One region of the Janthinobacterium tructae genome, then DNA from elsewhere that is predicted to be linked to it. Evidence: predicted binding sites of a transcription regulator. Region 1 holds the regulator's gene; each other region holds the start of a gene.
What was found. Region 1 encodes LexA, which represses DNA repair genes until DNA is damaged. Its sites were predicted from a motif close to ACTGTATNNNNATACAGT; they were not measured.
Positions count from the first base shown of each region.

Region 2: FJQ89_RS18345 (putative DNA modification/repair radical SAM protein) is a predicted target of LexA. The motif match lies at 4,855-4,872, and genes of this name have one in related genera.
Region 3: FJQ89_RS14950 (DNA topoisomerase IV subunit B) is a predicted target of LexA. The motif match lies at 3,736-3,753, and genes of this name have one in related genera.

Region 1 is NZ_CP041185.1:2,668,070-2,675,741, reverse strand. It holds gene FJQ89_RS11700 (SPOR domain-containing protein) at 1-280, shown strand, start outside; gene FJQ89_RS11695 (CvpA family protein) at 301-789, shown strand; gene purF (amidophosphoribosyltransferase) at 828-2,351, shown strand; gene FJQ89_RS11685 (cystathionine gamma-synthase family protein) at 2,395-3,636, shown strand; gene lexA (transcriptional repressor LexA) at 3,702-4,337, opposite strand; gene rpsF (30S ribosomal protein S6) at 4,614-5,003, shown strand; gene priB (primosomal replication protein N) at 5,024-5,332, shown strand; gene rpsR (30S ribosomal protein S18) at 5,348-5,638, shown strand; gene rplI (50S ribosomal protein L9) at 5,666-6,121, shown strand; gene FJQ89_RS11655 (replicative DNA helicase) at 6,257-7,642, shown strand.
Region 2 is NZ_CP041185.1:4,191,104-4,198,775, reverse strand. It holds gene FJQ89_RS18365 (sigma 54-interacting transcriptional regulator) at 1-327, shown strand, start outside; gene FJQ89_RS18360 (BON domain-containing protein) at 605-967, shown strand; gene FJQ89_RS18355 (bile acid:sodium symporter family protein) at 1,170-2,183, shown strand; gene FJQ89_RS18350 (UdgX family uracil-DNA binding protein) at 2,186-3,610, opposite strand; gene FJQ89_RS18345 (putative DNA modification/repair radical SAM protein) at 3,607-4,839, opposite strand; gene modA (molybdate ABC transporter substrate-binding protein) at 4,977-5,735, shown strand; gene modB (molybdate ABC transporter permease subunit) at 5,752-6,423, shown strand; gene FJQ89_RS18330 (sulfate/molybdate ABC transporter ATP-binding protein) at 6,441-7,142, shown strand; gene FJQ89_RS18325 (TOBE domain-containing protein) at 7,183-7,672, shown strand, end outside.
Region 3 is NZ_CP041185.1:3,412,197-3,419,868, forward strand. It holds gene kdpB (potassium-transporting ATPase subunit KdpB) at 1-1,465, opposite strand, end outside; gene kdpA (potassium-transporting ATPase subunit KdpA) at 1,475-3,280, opposite strand; gene kdpF (K(+)-transporting ATPase subunit F) at 3,280-3,369, opposite strand; gene FJQ89_RS14950 (DNA topoisomerase IV subunit B) at 3,833-5,830, shown strand; gene FJQ89_RS14955 (molecular chaperone HscC) at 5,830-7,539, shown strand; gene FJQ89_RS14960 (J domain-containing protein) at 7,552-7,672, shown strand, end outside.

The sequences.
Region 1 (7,672 bases):
GCTGGACAAGCCGCAAGAGAAAGCACAAGACAAGGCACACGACGCCGGCAGCGGCAAGTTCGTGGTGCAGGTGGCGGCCCTGGCGACGCAGGACAAGGTCGATGAATTGCAGGACAAGCTGCGCGAAGCGGGCATCAAGTCCTATACGCAGAAAGTCTCCAGCCCGGCGGGCGAGCGCATCCGCGTGCGCGTGGGCCCGTTCGGCAGCCGTGAAGACGCCGAAAAGACCCGCGCCAAGCTGCAGAAGCTGGGCCTGGGCGGCAGTCTGGTACCAGCGTGATGTTGCAAGGCTGAACGGACGTGACGATCTTCGATTACCTGGTGCTGTTCGTGCTGGTGACGTCCGTGCTGATCAGCATGATGCGCGGCCTGGTCAAGGAAATACTGTCATTGGTCAGCTGGATCGTGGCGTTCGTCATCGCCAACGCGTATGGCGCCACCCTGGCGAAATTCCTGCCGGAAGCCGTGCCGGGCGAAGCCGTCCGCCTGTTGCTGGCCTTCGTGGTGCTGTTCATCGGCGTACGCATTTTGATGGGATTGCTGTCCATGACGGTCGACGCACTGGTCAAGGTGACGGGCCTGAGCCTGGCCGACCGCACTCTGGGCAGCCTGTTCGGCGTGGCGCGCGGCCTGGTGATCGTGCTGACCACCGTCATCTTGTGCGGCATGACTTCCATACCGCAGCAGTCATTCTGGAAAAATGCGTTGCTCAGCCCGCTCGCGGAGCAGGGCGCGCGTGCCATCAAGCCTTATCTGCCTGCCGCTTACGCGCAGCATGTGAAATTTTGAATTTTTTTAAAATCAGTAGCACAGTTTAGGAGCACACCATGTGTGGCATCGTCGGCGTCGTTTCCCATCAACCTGTCAATCAATTGCTCTATGATGCATTGTTGCTCTTGCAACATCGCGGTCAGGACGCGGCAGGGATTGCGACCAATCACAGCAGTATGTTTTCCATGCACAAAGCCAATGGCCTCGTGCGTGACGTCTTCCGTACGCGCAACATGCGTTCGTTGCAAGGCACGACGGGCATCGGCCATTGCCGCTACCCGACGGCCGGTTCGTCGAGCGAAGAGGAAGCACAACCGTTTTATGTGAATGCGCCGTTCGGCATCACCCTGGCGCACAATGGCAACCTGACCAACTGGGAACAGTTGAAACAGGAAATGTTCAAAAATGACCGCCGCCACATCAATACCGATTCCGATTCGGAAGTGCTGCTCAATGTGCTGGCGCATGAAATCCAGGAAGCGACAACGGGCCTGAACCTGGACCCGGAAGCCATCTTCAAGGCCATCACCGTGCTGAACCGCCGCGTCAAGGGCGGCTACGCCGCCGTGGCGCAAATCGCCGGCGTGGGCTTGTTGGCCTTCCGCGACCCGCACGGCATCCGTCCGCTGTGCCTGGGCATCAATGAAACGGAGCAAGGCCCCGAATACCTGATCGCCTCCGAATCCGTGGCCCTGGAAGGCATGGGCTTCCGCTTCGTGCGCGACATCGGTCCCGGCGAAGCCGTCTTCATCGATGCCGACAAGAAATTGCACAGCGCTCAGTGCGCCGACAATGCCAGCCTGAATCCCTGCGTGTTCGAATTCGTCTACCTGGCCCGTCCCGACTCCGTCATCGACGGCGCCTCGGTGTACGCCACGCGCCTGAAAATGGGCGAATACCTGGCTGAAAAGATCCGTGCCGAATTGCCGGACGTGCATATCGACGTGGTCATGCCGATTCCCGATTCCTCGCGTCCTGCCGCCATCCAGCTGGCACTGGCGCTGAACCTCGAATACCGCGAAGGCTTCATCAAGAACCGCTACATCGGCCGTACCTTCATCATGCCGGGCCAGGCGGCGCGCAAGAAATCCGTGCGCCAGAAGCTCAACGCGATCCCGTCCGAATTCAAGGATAAGGTGGTGTTGCTGGTCGACGATTCCATCGTGCGCGGCACCACCAGCCGTGAAATCGTGCAGATGGCGCGCGAAGCGGGCGCGACGAAAGTCATCTTCGCCTCGGCCGCGCCACCGGTGATTTACCCGAACGTGTACGGCATCGATATGCCGACGCGCGATGAGCTGATCGCCTATGGCCGCACGACGGAAGAAGTGTGCCGCGAAATCACGGCCGATTACCTGGTGTACCAGGATATCGGCGCATTGAAGCAGGCGATTGCCGACGTCAATCCGGCACTGACGAACTTCGAGGCTTCGTGCTTCGATGGCGTGTACGTGACGGGCGACGTGTCGCAGGAATATCTGGACCGCCTGGAATATGCGCGCCACCATCCGAAGGCGGCAGCGCCGGAAGATACGCCACGTTCCCAGCTGAACCTGAACCTGGCGACGACAGAAGCATAAGTAACCTGCCCGGCCGATGCCGGGCTTTTTTTTCTCCGCGATCATGAACTATAAAAAAAACTACGGCTTTACCACCACCATCCTGCATAACGACCGCCGCAAGGGTATCGAGCACGGCTCGTTGCACAAGCCTGTGCACACCTCCGTCGCCTTCGGCTACAGCGACGCGCGCCAGCTCGCTTCCGTGTTCCAGGGCAAGGAGCCGGGCTTTCGCTACGGCCGCCAGGGTAACCCGACGGTGTCCGCGCTGGAAGACAAGGTCAACAAGATGGAAGATGGCGTGGCCACCTTGTGTTTCGCCACCGGCATGGGCGCCATCGGCGCCGTGGTGCAGTCGCTGCTGCGCGCGGGCGACCATGTGGTGTCGTCGGCCTTTTTGTTTGGTAATACCAACAGCCTGTGGCAGACGGTGACGGGGCAGGGCATCGCCGTCTCGTTCGTCGACGCCACCGAGGTGGCCAATGTGGCGGCCGCCATCACGCCGGCCACGCGCATCGTGTTCGTGGAAACCATCGCCAATCCACGCACGCAGATCGCCGACCTGGCAAAGATCGGTGCCTTGTGCAAGGAACGCGGCATTTTGTACATCGTCGACAACACCATGACGACGCCTTATCTGTTCCGCCCGAAAGCGGTGGGCGCGGGCCTGGTGGTCAATGCGCTGACGAAATCCATCGGCGGCCACGGCAATGCGCTGGGCGGCAGCTTGACGGACACGGGCGTGTTCGACTGGACGCAGTACCCGAACATTTTCGACAATTATAAAAAAGCGGCGCCGGCGCAGTGGGGCATCGCGCAAATCCGCGCCAAGGCTTTGCGCGATTTCGGCGCATCGCTGGGTCCGGAAGCGGCGCACCATATCGCCGTCGGCGCGGAAACCATGGCCTTGCGCATGGACCGCACCTGTTCCAATGCCCTGGCGCTGGCCAGCATGCTGGTCGCCGACCCGCGCGTGGCGGCCGTGCATTACCCTGGCTTGGCGTCGCACCCGCAGCACGCGCTGGCGACGGACTTGTTCCGCAGTTATGGCTCGCTGTTCAGCTTTGAATTAAAAGATGGCATCGATTGCTTCGATTTCCTGAATCGCCTGAATCTGGCTATTCCAGCGAGCAACCTCGGTGACACGCGCACCCTGGTCATTCCCGTCGCTCACACGATCTTTTATGAGATGGGTGCCGAGCGCCGAGCCAGCATGGGCATTGCCGAGTCCTTGATCCGCGTGTCGGTGGGTATCGAGGATGAAGCCGATTTGCTCGAGGATTTCCGCCAGGCACTCGATGCCTAAGCGGGCGGACAAATGAAAAGGGCCGCAACAGTCATGCTGTTGCGGCCCTTTTTACCTGCGGTGGTTTAATGCCAGCTGCGCATCAAGCCTACCGCGAGGCCTTCCAGGGCGAACTCATCTTCCGGCGATACGGTGATGACCTTGAAGTCGGGGTTTTCCGGCAGCAGTTCGATGACGGAACCCGTCTTCTTGTAGCGTTTGACGGTGACTTCGTCGCCGATGCGGGCCACGACGATCTGGCCGTTCTTGGCGCTGTCGACCTTCTTGACGGCCAATAAGTCGCCATCCATGATGCCGGCGTCGCGCATGGACCAGCCGCGCACCTTCAGCAGGAAGTCGGGCTTGGCCGAGAACAGGGCCGGGTCCACGTTGTAGCTCGCTTCCAGGTTTTCCTGTGCCAGGATGGGCGAGCCTGCCGCCACCCGGCCGATCAGGGGCAGCGACATCAGCAGCGCTGCCGGCACCTTCGATGGCGCTGCTTCGGCTGCCGCACCGATCAGGCGGATGCCGCGCGAGGTGCCAGGCGAAATCTCGATCGCGCCCTTGCGGGCCAGGGCCTGCAAATGCTCTTCGGCCGCATTGGCCGATTTGAAACCCAGTTCATTGGCGATTTCGGCACGGGTGGGAGGAAAACCCGTGTTTTCAATCGCGTCCTTGATCAGGTTCAGAATTTGTTCTTGTCGTGCTGTCAGCTTGATCATGAGCGGTGGGTGCATACTAAAATGCTGTCTATATGAACAGTCTGTATTTTTGTACAGTATCGCCCACTATGCAAGGGGATTTCGGTTATTTGCGCGAATTTCGTGCGAAATACTGGAATGGGCAGGAAAAAGCGCCTGGCCTGCTCCGTGCGCGGGCCGCTTGTTGAAGGAATGATTGAAACGTTTGCAAAAGGCGGTTATAATCTTCGGCTGACCTTCCCACACCCGTCTTGACGCCGGGGTGGGCGATTATCAATCCGACCTGAAGGAGTTTGCATGCGTCATTATGAAATAGTCTTTATCGTCCATCCGGACCAAAGCGAGCAAGTGCCCGCGATGATCGAACGCTACAAAGCCAGCGTAACCACCCGCGGCGGTTCGGTTCACCGCGTGGAAGATTGGGGCCGCCGTCAAATGGCTTACTCGATCCAAAAGCTGCCTAAAGCACACTACATCTGCCTGAACATCGAATGCGACAACGAGACCCTGGTCGAGTTGGAAACAGCATTCAAATTCAATGATGCCGTGTTGCGTCACCTGACCGTTAAAATGAAGAAAGCTGAAACAGCACCTTCGCCGATGATGAAATCGGTACAACGCGAAGACGCGGCCAAAAGCCACCGCACCGAAGCACCAGCAGCCGCTCCTGCCGCAGCAGCAGCTTAATTCTTGACCAGGATCGTGCGCTGAACCAGCTACAAGTAACCGCCATCATTGCCGAGCGCGAAATATTGCGCTATACCCCGGCAGGGCTGCCGATTGTGAATGCAGTATTGCAACACAGTTCGCAGCAGATGGAAGCAGGGATTGCCCGTTTGACCGAGTTTGATGTTGCCGCGCTAGCCGCTGGCGAAATATCAGGCCGGTTCAGTCAGGCAAGCTTGGGCGGGGTGTATCAGTTCACGGGTTTCCTGGCCAGGAAGAGCCGCAACAGCAAGAGTTTGGTGTTTCACATCATTGATTTTAGTGCAGTCACCCCGACTAGCGCATTTTAGATACAGGAGCCTGACATGGCATTCGGTAAAAAGTTCGACAAAAATAAGCTCAAGCTTAAAGAAAAACGCAAACAGCAAAACCCGTTGTTCAAACGCAAGAAGTTCTGCCGCTTCACCGCAGCTCACGTTGAGCAAGTCGACTACAAAGACGTCGACACGCTGAAAGACTTCGTCCAAGAAAACGGCAAGATCATGCCAGCACGCCTGACCGGTACCAAAGCGCACTACCAGCGCCAAGTCGACACCGCAATCAAGCGCGCTCGCTTCCTCGCGCTGCTGCCATACACCGATCTGCACCACGCTTAATCGGTCAGATATTCCTGGAGAAGAACTATGCAAATCATTCTGTTAGAAAAAGTTGTTAACGTCGGTAACCTCGGCGAAGTCGTCAAAGTCAAAGACGGTTACGCACGTAACTTCCTGATCCCGCAACGCCTGGCACGTCGTGCCACGGCTACCGCTGTGGCTGAATTCGAAGTCAAGCGCGCCGAACTGGAAAAAGCTGCTGCCGCCAAACTGGCCGCATCGCAAGCCCAGGGCGAAAAACTGAGCGGCCTGACCGTTCAAGTTGCTCAAAAAGCTGGTGTTGATGGCCGTCTGTTCGGTTCCGTCACCAACTTCGACATCGCTGAAGCGCTGACCAAGCAAGGTTTTGCTGTTGAAAAAGCACAAATCCGCATGCCTACCGGCCCGCTGAAGATCGTTGGCGAGCACAACGTTTCGGTTGCTCTGCACACCGACGTGGTCGTGGAAGTTGTTATCGCTGTCGTACCAGACGCGAACGCGTAATTGTCTGCGGGCCTGGCCCGCAAGCATTGCCGCACGATGAAAAGCCGGGTTCGCCCGGCTTTTTTGTGGCCTTTTTTTCGCTCAATTTCAGCCCTTTATTTTTGCCAGCACGCCGAAGCGGGTATAATTCGCGCCATGAACGCCCCCTCTGATCCGCAACTGGATTCCCTCCGTATTCCGCCGCATTCGATCGAAGCAGAACAATCCGTTATCGGTGGTCTGTTGCGCGACAATGCAGCATATGACCGCATCGCCGACTTCATGCATGCGGAGGATTTCTATCGCTATGACCATCGCATCATCTTCGAGCAAATCGTCAAGATGATTAACGGCTCCAGACCGGCCGATGTCATTACTGTTTTTGAAACCCTGACCCAGCTCGGCAAGGCCGATGATGTGGGCGGACTCGCTTACCTGAACGCCATGGCGCAAAATACGCCATCGGCCGCGAACATCCGGCGTTATGCCGAGATCGTGCGCGACCGCGGCGTGCTGCGCAAACTCATCACTGTCGCCGACGATATCTCCGGCACGGCCTTCAGCCCGCAAGGCAAGGAAGTCAAGCAGATGCTTGACGAGGCCGAATCGAAGATTTTCGCCATCGCCGAAGAAGGCGCGCGCGGCGCCCAGGGCTGGACCGCCATCCAGCCCCTGCTGACGCAGGTGGTCGAGCGTATCGACGAGCTGTACAGCCGCGACAACCAGAGTGAAATCACGGGCGTGCCCACCGGTTTCATCGACCTCGACCGCATGACCTCCGGTCTGCAGCCGGGCGACCTGGTGATCGTGGCGGGCCGTCCTTCGATGGGCAAGACGGCGTTTTCCGTCAACATCGGCGAAAACGTGGCCATCGACAGCGGCTTGCCCGTGGCCGTGTTTTCGATGGAGATGGGCGGCGCCCAGCTGGCCATGCGTATGCTCGGTTCCGTCGGCCAGCTCGACCAGCACCGTCTGCGCACGGGCCGCCTGAACGACGAAGACTGGCCACGCCTGACGAATGCGATTCAAAAGATGAACGACGCCCAGTTGTACATCGATGAAACGCCGGCCTTGAATTCGATCGAATTGCGGGCCCGCTCGCGCCGTTTGTCGCGTCAATGCGGCAAGCTGGGCCTGATCATCGTCGATTACTTGCAGCTGATGTCGGCCAATAGCCCGGGCGATAACCGCGCCACGGAGATTTCCGAGATTTCACGGGGCTTGAAAGGCCTGGCGAAAGAACTCGGTTGTCCCGTGATCGCGTTGTCGCAGCTGAACCGCTCGCTGGAACAGCGGCCGAACAAGCGTCCCGTGATGTCGGACTTGCGCGAATCGGGCGCTATTGAACAGGATGCCGACGTGATCCTGTTCATTTACCGTGATGAGGTGTATAACCCCGACTCGCCAGACAAGGGAACGGCCGAAATCATCATCGGTAAACAACGTAACGGTCCGATCGGCAGCATCCGCCTCACCTTCATGGGGCAGTACACCAAATTTGGCAATTACAGTGGTGGCCTGGCGCTTTACCAAGGCGACTAAGACTCAGCAGCACTGATATTCCATTGGCCG
Region 2 (7,672 bases), 1.5 Mb from region 1:
CTGGTGGCGGCGCCATGGCCCGGTAACGTGCGCCAGCTGGTCAATGTGGTCGAGCAAGTGTGCGCGCTGGCCACGGCGCCGCTGGTGCCCCTGAGTCTGGTGCAGCGCGCGCTGCGCGTGCCGTCGCTGGAAGCGCTCAGCTACAACGAAGCCAAGCAGCGTTTCGAGCGCGACTACCTGATTCAGCTGCTGCGCCTGACGGATGGCAACGTGGCCGATGCGGCCCGCCTGGCCGACCGCAACCGCACGGAGTTCTACCGTTTATTGCAGAAATACGAGCTGACGCCGGCCCTGTTCCGGGGGGATGGCGACCCTGTCGCTGAATAGCGACAAAAATAAAGTGTTATTAATCAAAGACTTATATTAAAACATTGATATTGTTGCCACAATCTGTCGCTGTCAGGCGACAAAAAAGCCGGTTTTTCGGGGCGGATCCGGCGGAAACGGGCTGAAAAAATCGAGTCTGCATGTAAGTAATTGATTTTTAAGGGAAATTAAAAGCTGGCACGGTGCTTGCTGTATGGGTAGATGTGACGCTTCAACGTGTTGCTGTTTATTGCTATAGCCAAGTAAGAAGCTTTTAACTTCATTGAGAGGAACTACCATGCAAACATCGAAACTGTTCAATACCCTGGTCGCCGCTATCGTACTGTCGGGCGCCTCGATCACCGCTTCGCATGCCGCTGACTCCGCACCAAAAGCACAAGCTCCTGCTAAGACTGTCGTGGCCGCCAACGCCGCCGCTGCCGTCCCTGATGAAACCATCACTTCCTCGGCCAAGGCAGCCCTGAGCGCCGATGCGCAAGCCGCTACCCTGCCAGTCAAGGTAGCAACCCAGCAAGGTGTCGTCGTCCTGTCGGGCGATGTACCGAGCGCCGAAGCGGGTGACCGCGTCGTGCAGATCGTCGCTTCCGTGAGCGGCGTGAAAGAAATCAAGAACGAGCTGAAAGTCAAAGCCGCCGGTTAATCGCCCTCGCGCTGTACTTTACTCCGGGTTGCCCTGTCTGCGGACAGGGCATTTTTTTGTGCCATTGTGTCCACAAGCCACGTCCGCTGACAGGCAGGTAGCCAGGCAATAGGGTTAGAATAGCCGGCACTGGCGCCGTTTCCGGCGCTTTTTGTCATCCATGGCGCAGTGTTGCAAGGCTGGGCCGCTACCAGGCTACCGCATGTCTTCTTTTTCCCCCGCTGCCCTGCTGCGCAATCTGAAACCCGATAATTTCACCATCGCCCTGCTCGTCACCGTGGCGCTGGCCAGTTTCCTGCCTTGCACGGGCACGACGGCCGTGGTCTTCGGTCACGTCACCACCGTCGCCATCGGCGCCCTGTTCTTCCTGCATGGTGCCAAGTTGTCGCGCGAAGCCGTGGTGGCCGGCGTCATGCACTGGCGCCTGCATTTGCTGGTGCTGGCCAGCACGTTCATTTTGTTTCCCCTGCTGGGCCTGGCCCTGCGGCCGCTGGCGCTGACTTTTCTCACGCCCGAGCTGTACGTGGGCATCCTGTTCCTGTGCGCCCTGCCATCGACCGTGCAGTCGTCGATCGCCTTGACAGCCATGGCGCGCGGCAATGTACCGGCCGCCATCTGCAGCGCCTCGGCCTCGAATTTCATCGGCATTTTTCTTGCTCCCATCCTGGTCGGCTTGCTGGTGGCGAAAGGCGGGGCAAGCAAGTCGTCGGTGGACGCCGTGCTGTCCATCGTCATGCAGCTGCTGCTGCCCTTCCTGGCCGGCCAGTTCCTGCGCCGCTGGATCGGCCGCTGGGTCGACCGCCATAAAGCCACCTTGAAATACGTCGACCAGGGCTCGATCTTGCTGGTGGTCTACACGGCCTTCAGCGAAGCCGTCAGCGAAGGCCTGTGGCACACGATCTCGGTGGAAACGCTGGTGGCGCTGGGCGTGTTCAGCATCTTGCTGCTGGCGCTGGTCCTGGGCCTGATGACGTTCATCAGCCGCCGCCTGGGTTTTAACAAGGAAGACGAGATCGCCATCGTCTTTTGCGGTTCGAAGAAAAGCCTGGCCAGCGGCGTACCGATGGCCAAGGTGCTGTTTGCCACCCACTCGCTGGGCATGGTGATTTTGCCGCTGATGCTGTTCCACCAGATTCAGCTGATGATCTGCGCCGTGATTGCGCAGCGCTATGCGCGGCGCGATGAGGAGCGGGAAGTGCCGGCGACGACGCGATAATGCTAGTCCTGCAATAGCGTCAACGCGTGCTGCAAGCCCTCGACGATCACGCGATACGCCTGCCGCCGGCTCGCCTCGTCTAGCGCGCGCAGCACATACGCCGGGTGATACACGCTGACCACCCAGCGTCCATCGTGCTGCGCCGGCGTGCCGAGCAGCGGCGTCATGCTCGCCGCGCCATCTTGCATTATTGATTTCAATGCCGTGCTGCCCAGCGCGACGATCACCTGTGGTTGGACCCGCTCGATCTCTTCTTCCAGCCAGCCATGGCAGGCGAGGATTTCACGCTGCGCGGGCGTCTTGTGCAGGCGGCGCTTGCCGCGTGGTTCCCACTTGAAATGCTTGACGGCGTTGGTCAGATAGAGGCTGTCGCGCGCCACGCCCGCTTCCCGCAGTGCCTGCTCCAGCAGTGCGCCGGCCGGGCCGACAAACGGCAGGCCCGCCAGGTCTTCCTGGTCGCCCGGTTGTTCGCCGACGAGCATGATGCGGGCGGTTTGCGGACCCACTCCGGGTACGGCTTGCGTGGCGTGCTGCCACAATTCGCAGCGGCGGCACTGGTCCAGCGTCGTGGGCGCGTCGCGCGCGGGCTGGGCGCGCTCGGCCGAAATCGGAATCATGGCCGCGCCGCTGCGCTGGCCGACAGTGGCCGTCTGGCCCGTGCGCCGCTCGCCGTTGGCCGCGCCGCTGAGCATGGCGGGCACGATGGCGCCTTCGGGCAGGTTTTTCCAGAAGCGTGAAGGGATGTGGCTGTGCAGCAAGTCGGCATTCACGCGCGCGGGGTTGAAGATGCTGCGGTAGTAGGTCAGCCACAGCGCTTCGCCCGCATCGTCGATCTCGGCCGCGCCGCGCAGCAGGGCCGGCCCCGCGTGCAAGGTCTGACCGTCCCACAGCATGCTGGCCGTCGGCGTGGCGATCATCCAGCTGGTCGATCCCATGCGGCGCGCGAAGTGGCGCGCCACCTGCGGCAGCACCTCGTGCACGGGTTCGAACCAGGCGACGAAGCGGGGTGCGCCCTCGGCCTCGCTGCGTTCGCGGAAGCGCACGTACGCATGCATGTCGTGCTCTTCTCGCCGGACGGCCTTGGCCATGGCGTGCAGGCGCGCGCCGTCGGCGTCGGCCGGCGAGAGCACGTCGTGCTGGCCCTGCTGCCAGCGCCAGAGTACCTGATACAAGAAGGCCCAGCGGTCATGCACGTTGAAACAGGCGGCGTTTTCCAGCAGTTCCACCAGGGGACGGGGCAGGCGCAGCGGCGGCGCGCTGGTATCCGTGGCATCCGGCGTGGAGGAAAACAGGTCGCCATCGCCCGCTTGCGACTGCCAGGCCACGTCCGCAGGTGGCACGCCACGCGCGATCAGTTCGCGCGCCGCCGCGCGCCATGCGTCGAACGATTGCGCCAGCCGCACCACGCGCTCATTGACTTCTTTCATGCTGCCTGCAGTTCCGGCCACAGATTCAGCTGCTGCGGCGCATCGGCCATGGCGCGGCGCAGGTGCTCCGAGGCGGTGGTGTCGCGCGCGGGAAAGTAATCGGCCGTGATGATGAAGGGGGCGATTTTCTTCATGCTGCAGCGCAAGCGCGACAGGTCGGCGTAGCGCACCTGCCGCAGCCGGCGCAGGTCGACGATGCGCTGCGCGTTGCGCAGGCCGATGCCGGGCACGCGCGCGATCATGTGCTGCGCGGCGCGGTTCAAGTCCAGCGGAAAATGTTCGCGGTGCGCGAGCGCCCAAGCCAGTTTCGGATCGATATCGAGCGCCAGGTTGCCACCGCTGGCGGGCAGCAATTCGCTGGCCTGGAAACCATAGCTGCGCAGCAAGAAATCGGCCTGGTACAGCCGGTGTTCGCGCAGCATCGGCGGCGGCGCCAGCGGCACGCTTTTCGGGCTGTCCGGGATGGGGCTGAAGGCCGAGTAGTACACGCGCTTGAGCTTGTAGCTGCCGTACAGGGTCTCTGCCGTGGAGAGGATCTGCTGGTCGTCGCTGGCGTCGGCGCCGACGATCATCTGCGTGCTTTGCCCGGCCGGCGCGAAACGGGGCGAGCGCGGTTCTTCCGCTTTCTCATCGAGCTTGCGGCGGATGGCGCCCATGGCCAGCTTGATCGTGTGCACGCTTTTTTCCGGCGCCAGTTTTTGCACGCTGTCCTGCGTCGGCAGTTCGATATTCACGCTGAGCCTGTCGGCGTAGCGGCCCGCCTGCGCGATCAGGGCCGGGTCGGCGTCGGGGATGGTTTTCAGATGGATATAGCCGCGGAACTGGTGTACCTCGCGCAACTCGCGCGCCACCTGCACCAGCTGCTCCATCGTGTAGTCGGCCGACCGGATGATGCCGGAACTGAGGAACAGACCGTCGATGTAATTACGCAGGTAAAAGTCGCTCGTCAGCTTGACCACTTCGGCCACGGTAAACCGCGCGCGCGGCACGTTCGAGCTGCGCCGGTTGACGCAGTACTGGCAATCGTACAGGCAGTAATTGGTCAGCAGGATTTTCAGCAGCGAGACGCAGCGCCCGTCCGGCGTGTAGCTGTGACAGATGCCCATGCCCGTAGTGGCGCCAAAGCCGTCCTTGCCGATGGAGTCGCGCCTGGGCGCACCGCTGCTGGCGCAGGACGCGTCGTACTTGGCCGCGTCGGCCAGGATTTCCAGCTTGTCCGTCAATTCCATGGTGCGCCTCGATATACTGTGTTTATATACAGTATATCAGGGAATGCGCCTTGCGCTGTCTTGACTTGCACCATGGCAGAACGTTATATATCAGTGTATATTACGGGCCTGGTTCTCTTCTCATCAAGGATACGATCATGCGCCTCACTTCCCTCGCCAAGCTCCTCGGCACCGCCCTCCTCGCTACTGCCGCCACCTCCGCCTTTGCCGGCGAAGTGGTGGTGTCGGCCGCGGCCAGCCTGACGAATGCGTTCAAGGATGCGGCGCAAGGCTATGAGGCGCAATATCCGGGCAGCAAGGTGTCCTTGAACTTCGCCGCTTCGGGCGTGCTGCTGCAGCAGATCGTCAAGGGCGCGCCCGTGGACGTGTTTGCTTCGGCCGACCAGGAAACCATGGATGCTGCGCAAAAGCAGGGTCTGGTGCTGCCGGCCGACCGCCAGGATTTCGTCAGCAACAGCCTGGTGCTGATCGTGCCGCACGATAGCAAGCTGGGCATCAAGAGCTTGAGCGACCTGACGCACAAGGGCGTGACCCGCGTGGCCATCGCCAACCCGGCCAGCGTGCCCGTCGGCCGTTACTCCGAAGGCGCGCTGAAGAAGGCGCAGTTGTGGGACGCCGTGCAGCCGAAAGCCATCGGCACGCAGAACGTGCGCCAGTCGCTCGACTATGTGGCGCGCGGCGAAGTCGATGCGGGCTTTGTCTACGCCACCGACGCGGCCATCATGAAAGACAAGGTCAACGTGGTGCTGGAGGTGCCTTTGGCCTCGCCCGTGCTGTATCCGATCGCCACCATCAAGGGCAGCGGCAATGCGGCCGAAGCGAAGCGCTTCGTCAGCTACCTGCAGACGGCGCCGGCGCAAGCCATCCTGGCCAAATACGGGTTTAAAAAGCCATAAAGTAAAACGACTGCACATGGATATCGCCTGGACCGCGCTGGCCCTGTCGCTCAAAGTAGCGGCCTGGGCCACGGCGCTCAATCTGTTGCTCGGCATCGGCACGGGCTATCTGCTGGCGCGCACGCGTTTTCCCGGGCGTGAGCTGCTCGACGCCCTGTTGACCCTGCCGATGGTGATGCCGCCCACCGTGCTCGGCTATTACCTGCTGGTGTTGCTGGGCCGGCGCGGCACCCTGGGCATCTGGCTGCAGGACAACTTCGGCATCAACCTCATCTTCACCTGGCAGGGCGCCGTCATCGCTTCCACGGTGGTGGCTTTTCCCCTCGTCTTCAAGCCGGCGCGCGCCGCCTTCGAGGCCGTCGACGGGCAACTGGAGCAGGCGGCCCGCGTGCTGGGCATCTCGGAAATGGCCATCTTTTTCCGCGTGACTTTGCCGCTGGCCTGGCGCGGCATCCTCGCTGGCGTGCTGCTGGGTTTTGTGCGTGCGCTGGGCGAATTCGGCGCCACCCTGATGGTGGCCGGCAGCATCCCCGGCAAGACGCAGACCCTGTCGGTGGCCGTGTATGAAGCCGTGCAGGCGGGCCAGGACGACGTGGCCAATACGCTGGTCGTGATTATCTCCTTTGTCTGCATCGTGGTGCTGCTGTCGGCTGGCCGCCTGGCGCCCGGGCGCATCGCGCACAAATGAGGCCTATGATGATGCCCATGCAACTCGACCTCGACATTCGCGCCACCTTGCGCTCCGGCAAACGCCGCTTCGACATGCAGGTGCAATGCACCTCGAACAGCCAGCGCATCGCCATGTATGGCCCCTCCGGCGCCGGCAAGAGCATGACCTTGAAAGCCATTGCCGGACTGTTTACACCGGACGCCGGCCATATCCGCCTGAATGGCCGTACCTTGTTCGATTCGGCCGCCGGCATCAATTTGCCGCCGCAGCAGCGCAATGTCGCTTACCTGTTCCAGGATTACGCGCTGTTCCCGCACCTGACGGTGCGCCAGAACGTGGGCTTCGGCCTGAGCCGCGGCTGGTTCAATCCGCGCGCGCGCGAAAAATTGCAGAAGGTCGAGCATTGGCTAGCCGCCTTCCACTTGCAGGAATTGGCGCACCAGTATCCCGACGAGTTGTCCGGTGGCCAGCGCCAAAGGGTGGCGCTGGCGAGGGCACTCGTGGCCGAGCCAAACGCGCTGCTGCTCGACGAGCCGTTTGCCGCCCTCGATCCGGCCCTGCGTGTCAAAATGCGCCTGGAACTGAGCCAGTGGCAGCAGCGCCTGGACGTGCCCATGATCCTGATCACCCATGATCCGGAAGATGCGCGCATCCTGGGTGAGCATGTGCTGTACTTGCGTGACGGACAGATCGATAACAGGGAAGAACACATGGCATTGGGTGAACGGATTGGATAAATCGGCGGCAGCGGAAATCGGCCTGCAAGGCTCGGTATGGATGACGGTGGGCGGAGAAAACCTGGGTGGTGCCGGCAGGGTGGAATTGCTGGGCGCCATCGCCGAATGCGGCTCCATCACGCAGGCGGCCAAGCTTGTGAAGATGAGCTACAAGGCGGCCTGGGACGCCATCGACGCGATGAACAACCTGGCTGGCGAGCCGCTGGTTGAGCGCTTGACGGGCGGCAAGGGCGGCGGCGGCACGCGGCTGACGCAACGGGGACGCCAGCTGGTCGACAATTTCCGCATCATCGAGCGCGAGCATGCCCGCTACCTGCGCCAATTGGGCAGCCAGGCCGAAGGCATCGCCGACGATCTTTTACTCATACGGAGAATGGCCATGAAAACCACGGCACGCAATCAATTCCTGGGCAAGGTGGCCGAACTGAAACAAGGTGCCGTCAACGATGAAGTGACCCTGGCATTGCCAGGCGGCCAGCACATCGTTGCCATCGTCACGCAGGGCAGCAGCGCAAGCCTGGGCCTGGTGC
Region 3 (7,672 bases), 740 kb from region 1:
CAGCCGTCAGCTTGTTGTCGCCCGTGATCATCACGGTCTTGATGCCCATGCGGCGCAGTTCCGCAAAACGCTCCTTGATGCCGCCCTTGACGATATCCTTCAGTTCCACGACACCCATGACGCGGCCGTCGTCGACCACCACCAGCGGCGTGCTGCCACGGCGCGCGATATCGTCGACGGCGCGCGACACCTCGAGCGGATACGGCTGGCCCAGCGCTTCCACGTACTTTTTCATGGAATCGGCCGCGCCCTTGCGCAACTGGCGCACTTGCTGCTCGCCCGGGATATCCACGCCACTCATGCGCGTTTGCGCCGTGAAGGGCACGAAGGTGGCGTGCAGGCTGGCCATCTCGCGTTCGCGGATGTTGAACTTCTGCTTGGCCAGCACGACGATGCTGCGCCCTTCCGGCGTTTCATCGGCCAGCGAGGCCAGTTGCGCCGCGTCGGCCAGCTGCTGCTCCGTCACGCCGGGGGCCGGCACAAAGGTCGAGGCCTGGCGGTTGCCCAGGGTGATGGTGCCCGTTTTATCGAGCAGCAGCACGTCCACGTCGCCGGCCGCTTCCACGGCGCGGCCCGAGGTGGCGATTACATTGGCCTGCATCATGCGGCTCATGCCGGCCACGCCGATGGCGGACAACAAACCGCCGATGGTGGTCGGAATCAAACACACGAGCAGTGCGATCAGCACGGTGATGGTGACCGGCGTGCCGCTGCCGGCCGCCGCCACGGAAAACAGCGAGTACGGCAGCAAGGTCACGGTGACGATCAGGAAGACGATCGACAGCGCCACGAGCAGGATCGTCAGGGCGATCTCGTTCGGCGTCTTTTGGCGCTTGGCGCCCTCGACCATGGCGATCATGCGGTCGATGAAGGCTTCGCCGGGGTTGACGGACACGCGCACCAGCAACCAGTCCGACAGCACGCGGGTACCGCCCGTCACGGCCGAAAAGTCGCCGCCCGATTCGCGGATGACGGGCGCCGATTCGCCCGTGATGGCGCTTTCATCGACGGAGGCCACGCCGGCCGTCACTTCGCCGTCGGCGGGAATCACGTCACCCGCCTCGACCAGCACCGTCATGCCCTTGCGCAGGTCGGTCGCTGGCGTAGGCAGCCAGGAGGTGCCGTACTTCGGCGTTTGCATTTTCTTTGCCATCACCGTCTGCTTGAGGGCGCGCAGCGAGGCCGCCTGGGCCTTGCTGCGGCCTTCGGCCAGCGCTTCGGCGAAGTTCGCAAACAGCACGGTAAACCACAGCCACACGGCGACGGCGATGATGAAGCCGAACGGCGCTTCACCCTGGCCGTTCAGGGCCTGGATGGCCAGCAGGGTCGTGATGATGCTGCCGACATAGACGACGAACATCACGGGGCTGCGCCACTGCGTGCGGGGGTCAAGTTTTTTGAACGCATCGACGATGGCAGGGCCAATCAATGCGGAATCGAACAAGGTCAGGCTTGTGCGTGACATGGTAGCCTCTTATTTTGTAAAAAGTTGCAGGTGTTCGACGATCGGGCCCAGGGCCAGCGCGGGAACGTAATTGAGCACGCCGACCAGCACCACCACGCCGATCAGCAAGCCGATGAACATGGGGCCGTGCGTAGGCATGGTGCCGGCGTTGGCCGACAGGCGCTGCTTGGCCGCCAGCGAACCGGCCACTGCCAGCACGGGCACGATCACGCCGAAACGGCCGAACCACATGGCGATCGCCAGCATCACGTTGTAGAACGGCGTGTTGGCGGACAGGCCGGCAAACGCGCTGCCGTTGTTGTTGGCCGCCGAGGTGAAGGCATACAGGATCTCCGAGAAGCCGTGCGCGCCCGGATTGGCCACGCCGATCTTGCCCGGTTCGACCATCACGGCGATCGCCGTACCCGTCAATACCAGGGCTGGCGTGACCAGGATGGCCAGCGACACCATCTTCATTTCATAGGCCTGGATTTTCTTGCCCAGGTATTCAGGCGTGCGGCCTATCATCAGGCCGGCGATGAAGACGGCCAGGATGGCGAACATCAGCATGCCGTACAGGCCAGTGCCCACGCCGCCGAAAATCACTTCGCCGAATTGCATCAGCAGCAGCGGCACCATGCCGCCCAGGGGCATGTAGGAGTCGTGCATGGAATTGACTGCACCGCACGATGCCCCCGTCGTCACTGCCGCGAACAAGGTCGAGGAGCTGATGCCGAAGCGCGTTTCCTTGCCTTCCATATTGCCGCCCGATTGCAGGCTGCTGGCCTGCTGGTCCACGCCCAAGGCTTGCAAGGCGGGATAGGCTTGCTGCTCGGCGCTCATCACGCCAACCGTCATGACGACGAAGATCAGGGTCATCGCGGCCAGCACGGCCCAGCCCTGGCGCAGGTCGCCCACCATGCGGCCAAAGGTGAAGCACAGACCGGCGGGAATGATGAAAATAGCCAGCATCTGCAGGAAGTTCGACAGCACGGTCGGATTCTCGTACGGATGCGAGGAATTGGCATTGAAGAAACCGCCGCCATTCGTGCCCAGCAGCTTGATCGATTCCTGCGAAGCGACGGGGCCCATGGCGATCGTCTGCGTGGTTGCCACTTGCGCTTCCATCACAGGTTTGCCGGCCGTATCGAGCACGGGCTGACCATCGGCCGTCATTTTCGACGTTTCATACGCCACGTGGTCGAGCAGGGTCACTTCCTTGTAGGCGGAAAAATTCTGGATCATGCCTTCGCCCATGAAGACGACGGACAGGGCCAGCGACAGCGGCAACAGGATGTACAGCGTGGAGCGCACCAGGTCGACCCAGAAGTTGCCGATCGATTTGCCCGAGCGCGAGGCGAAGCCGCGCACCAGCGCGAAGATCACGGCGATGCCGGTGGCCGCCGAAAAGAAGTTCTGGCATGCCAGACCCAGCATCTGGGTCAGGTAGCTCATGGTCTGCTCGCCGCCGTAGCCCTGCCAGTTGGTATTGGCGACGAAGCTGACGGTGGTATTGAACGATGAATCGGGGCTGACGGCGCCCAGGCCCTGTGGATTGAGGGGCAAGAAACCCTGCAGGCGCTGCAGGCCGTACACGAAGACGGCGCCCACGGTATTGAAGACGATCAGGGCGATGGCGTAGCTTTTCCAGCCCATGGCCTTGTCGGCAGGCAGACCGGACCAGCGGTACAGCAGGTTTTCAAATTTTTGCAGCCAGCCCAGGCCGCGCACGGGGCCGTCGCCGGCCACCCTGGCCATGTACAGACCCAGCGGATAGCCGGCGGCCAGCAGTACGGCCAGGAAGGCCACCAGCAGCAATATCGATTGCGTCGTCATCACAGTTCCTCCGCTTTCAGCAGCGCCACCAGCAGGTACACGAGCAGGCCAGCCGAGACCACGGCGCCCAGCACATAAAACGCGTTCATTTGACGCTCCCTAATTTGTCGCAGGCGACGGCAAAGCCGGCCGCCACGACGAAAAAAACGGCAATCAAGCCGAGATACACGATATCCATTCCCACCCTCATTCAGGTTTGTTTTGATAGTGAGCAGATTAGCCAAAAGGGTCTAAAAAATTTGTAAAGACTGGAGAGGTGCTTGTAAACAAGATGTAAAAACGGCGGCTTTGCCGCATAAAATCCTTCACAATGGGCGCCAAACCACGCGCACGGCGCACTGTTGTTGCCCTGGAGTAGCGCTATTGCTCGCTGGACAAGATAGAATGCGCGAGCGTCCGCACAAGGACGCCAAGCCTGCCGCACTGCCCTCTGCCAGTGACGCTGGACGGAATATACTGTATATTCATACAGTTATCGCCGCCGTTGTCACTGCGCCCCGCAGTGCCCCGGCCTGGCGTTCCAACCACTGTCTTTACTTAGCTTGAACACGTATGGCCACTAAAAAACCAGCATCCGACTACAGCGAATCATCCATCCGTGTCCTGAAAGGACTGGAACCCGTCAAGCAGCGCCCGGGGATGTACACCCGCACTGAAAATCCGCTGCACATCATTCAGGAAGTGATCGACAATGCCTCCGACGAGGCGCTGGGCGGTCATTGCACGCATATCGCCGTCACGCAAAATACGGATGGCAGCATCACCGTCGAAGACAATGGCCGCGGCATTCCCGTCGGCATCCACCCTGAAGAAGGCGTGCCGACGGTGGAAATCGTGTTTACACGGCTGCACGCGGGCGGCAAGTTCGACAAGGGTTCGGGCGGCGCCTACGCGTTCTCGGGCGGCTTGCACGGCGTCGGCGTGTCCGTCACCAATGCGCTGTCGACGCGCCTGGAAATCACCGTCTGGCGCAAGGAAAGCGATGGCAACGGCCTGCATCACATGGTGTTTGCGAATGGCGACGTGATCGAGCCCCTGAGTTCCCGCCCCGCCCCGCGCGACGGCAAGAAGTCGGGCACGCGCGTCACCGCCTGGCCCGACGCGAAGTATTTTGATTCGCCGAATATCTCGCAAACCGAGCTGCAGCGCCTGCTGCGCTCGAAAGCCGTGCTGCTGCCCGGCGTCACCGTCACCTTGACCAACGCGAAAACGGGCGACACGCAAACCTGGCAGTACGCGGAAGGCTTGCGCGGCTACCTGACCGAATCGCTGGCGCAGGTATCGAATGGCGAAACCCTGATTCCCCTGTTCGAAGGCGCGCAGTACGCAGGCCCGGACTCGGAAGGTTTTGCCGAAGGCGAAGGCGCGGCCTGGGTGGTGGCGTGGACGGAAGAAGGCGCCATCGTGCGCGAATCGTATGTCAACCTGATTCCCACCTCGAATGGCGGCACGCACGAATCGGGCTTGCGCGACGGCCTGTTTGGCGCCGTGAAAAACTTCGTCGAAATGCACTCGCTGCTGCCGAAAGGCGTCAAATTGCTGCCGGAAGACGTGTTTGCGCGCGCCTCGTTCGTGCTGTCGGCCAAGGTGCTGGACCCGCAATTCCAGGGCCAGATCAAGGAACGCCTGAACTCGCGCGACGCCGTGCGCCTGGTCTCGACCTTCACCAAGCCACCGCTGGAACTGTGGCTGAACCAGCACGTCGACTACGGCAAGAAGCTGGCCGATCTGGTGATCAAGCAGGCGCAGTCGCGTCAGCGCTCGCTGCAAAAAGTGGAAAAGAAAAAATCCTCGGGCGTGGCCGTCCTGCCGGGCAAGCTGACCGACTGCGAATCGTCGGACATCACGCGCAATGAACTGTTCCTCGTCGAGGGCGACTCGGCGGGTGGTTCGGCCAAGATGGGCCGCGACAAGGAATTCCAGGCGATTTTGCCCCTGCGCGGCAAGGTTCTGAACTCGTGGGAAACAGACCGCGACCGCCTGTTTGCGAATAACGAGATCCACGACATCGCGGTCGCCATCGGCGTCGATCCGCACGGCGTGAACGACTCGCCCGACCTGTCCGGCCTGCGCTACGGCAAGATCTGCATCCTCTCGGATGCGGACGTGGACGGCTCGCACATCCAGGTACTGCTGCTGACGCTGTTCTTCAAGCATTTCCCGGCCCTGATCAACAAAGGCCACATCTGCATCGCCCGCCCGCCCCTGTACCGCGTGGACGCGCCGGCGCGCGGCAAGAAGCCGATGCAGAAAATCTATGCGCTCGACGACGGCGAACTGGTCGCCATCGAGGACAAGCTGCGCAAGGAAGGCGTGAAACAGGGCGCCTGGTCGATCTCGCGCTTCAAGGGCCTGGGCGAGATGAACGCCGAGCAGCTGTGGGAAACGACGATGAACCCGGACACGCGCCGTTTGCTGCCCGTGACCCTGGGCGAAATCGACCACATGACTTCCGCCGCGCGCTTCAACATGTTGATGGGCAAAGGCGAAGCGGCCGGACGCCGCGCCTGGATCGAGGAACACGGCAATGAGGCGGAGGCGGATATCTGATGATCATCGGCATCGACCTGGGCACCACCAACAGCCTGGTCGCCATCTGGCGCGACGGCAAGGCTGCCATCATCCCGAATGCACTGGGCGAGCACCTGACGCCGTCGTGCGTCAGCATCGATGACGACGGCACCGTGCTGGTGGGCCGCGCCGCGCGCGAGCGCCTGCAGACGCACCCGCAGCTGACGGCCGCCGTCTTCAAGCGCTACATGGGTAGCGAAAAGAAAATCACCCTCGGCACGCAGCAATTCCGTCCGGAAGAGCTGTCGTCGATGGTGCTGCGCGCGCTGAAGGAAGATGCCGAAGCCTTTTTGGGCCACAAGGTCGAGGAAGCCATCATCACCGTGCCCGCGTATTTCAGCGATGCGCAGCGCAAGGCCACGCGCATCGCCGGCCAGCTGGCCGGCTTGCGCGTGGAGCGCCTGCTGAACGAGCCGACGGCCGCCGCGCTGGCCTACGGCATCCGCGACAAGGAACAGGAAAGCAAATTCCTCGTCTTCGACCTGGGTGGCGGCACGTTTGACGTGTCAATCCTGGAACTGTTCGAAGGCGTGATGGAAGTACGCGCCTCGGCCGGCGACAATTTTCTGGGCGGCGAAGACTTCGTCACGGTGCTGGTCGACGCCTTTTTGGACGGCAGCGGCTTGCGCGACGCGGCCGGCAGCCGTTTGTTCGACCCGCGCCAGCAGCAGCTGCTGCGCGATGAAGCCGAACGCGTCAAGCGCCTGCTGTCGGAGCAGCCATCCGTGCGCATGGCCACGCGCTACCAGGACAAGGAATACAGCTGGGAGATCAGCGAAGACAGACTGGCGCAGTTGTGCGAACCGCTGCTGGCACGCCTGCGCCTGCCCGTGGAACGGGCGCTGCGCGACGCCACCATCCGCGCCGCGGAACTCGATGAAGTGGTGCTGGCCGGCGGCGCCACGCGCATGCCGCTGGTACGCAAACTTGTCTCGCGCATGTTCGGCCGCTTCCCCGCCATTCACCTGGACCCGGACGAAGCCGTGGCGCTGGGCGCCGCCGTGCAGGCGGGCCTGAAGATGCGCGATGCGGCCCTCGACGAAGTGGTCATGACGGACGTGGCACCGTATTCGTTGGGTATTTCGATTTCGCGCCAGGTCGGCGCAAACCAGTATGAAGGCGGGCATTACCTGCCCATCATCGAGCGCAACTCCGTGGTGCCCGTCTCGCGCACGGAAAACATCACCACCATCTACGACAACCAGAAGGAAATCAACGTGGCGATCTTCCAGGGCGAGTCGCGCCTGGTAGCCGACAACGTCTTCCTCGGCAAGATCAGCTTCCCGATCCCCGCAAAAAAAGCGGGCGAGATCGGCATCGACGTGCGCTTCACCTACGACGTCAGCGGCGTGCTGGAAGCGGAAGTGACGGTGCTGGCCACGCAGGAACGCCACAAGATGATCATCAGCGACAACGCGGGCGTGATGACGCCGGAACAGATCGAGCAGCGCTTTGCGGAATTGGCCGACCTGAAGATCCACCCGCGCGAGCAGATGGAAAACCGCACCCTGGTCACGCGCGCCGACCGCCTGTACGAACAGTCGCTGGGCGACGTGCGCCAGTACCTGGCGGCGCACACGGCGAACTTCCAGGCCGCGCTGGAAACGCAGGACCCGAACACCATCCGCAAGGCGCGCCAGGCGCTCGACGAGGTGTTGCGCCAGGTCGAGAGCGAGAGCTTCCTGTAAATGGACGGCGGCATGCACAACGGACAGCGCAGCCTGTGGGATATCCTGGGTACGGAGCCTTCCGGCGACGAGCGCGCCCTCAAGCGCGCGTACGCGAAGCGCCTGAAGGTGACGCGTCCCGAAGACGATCCGG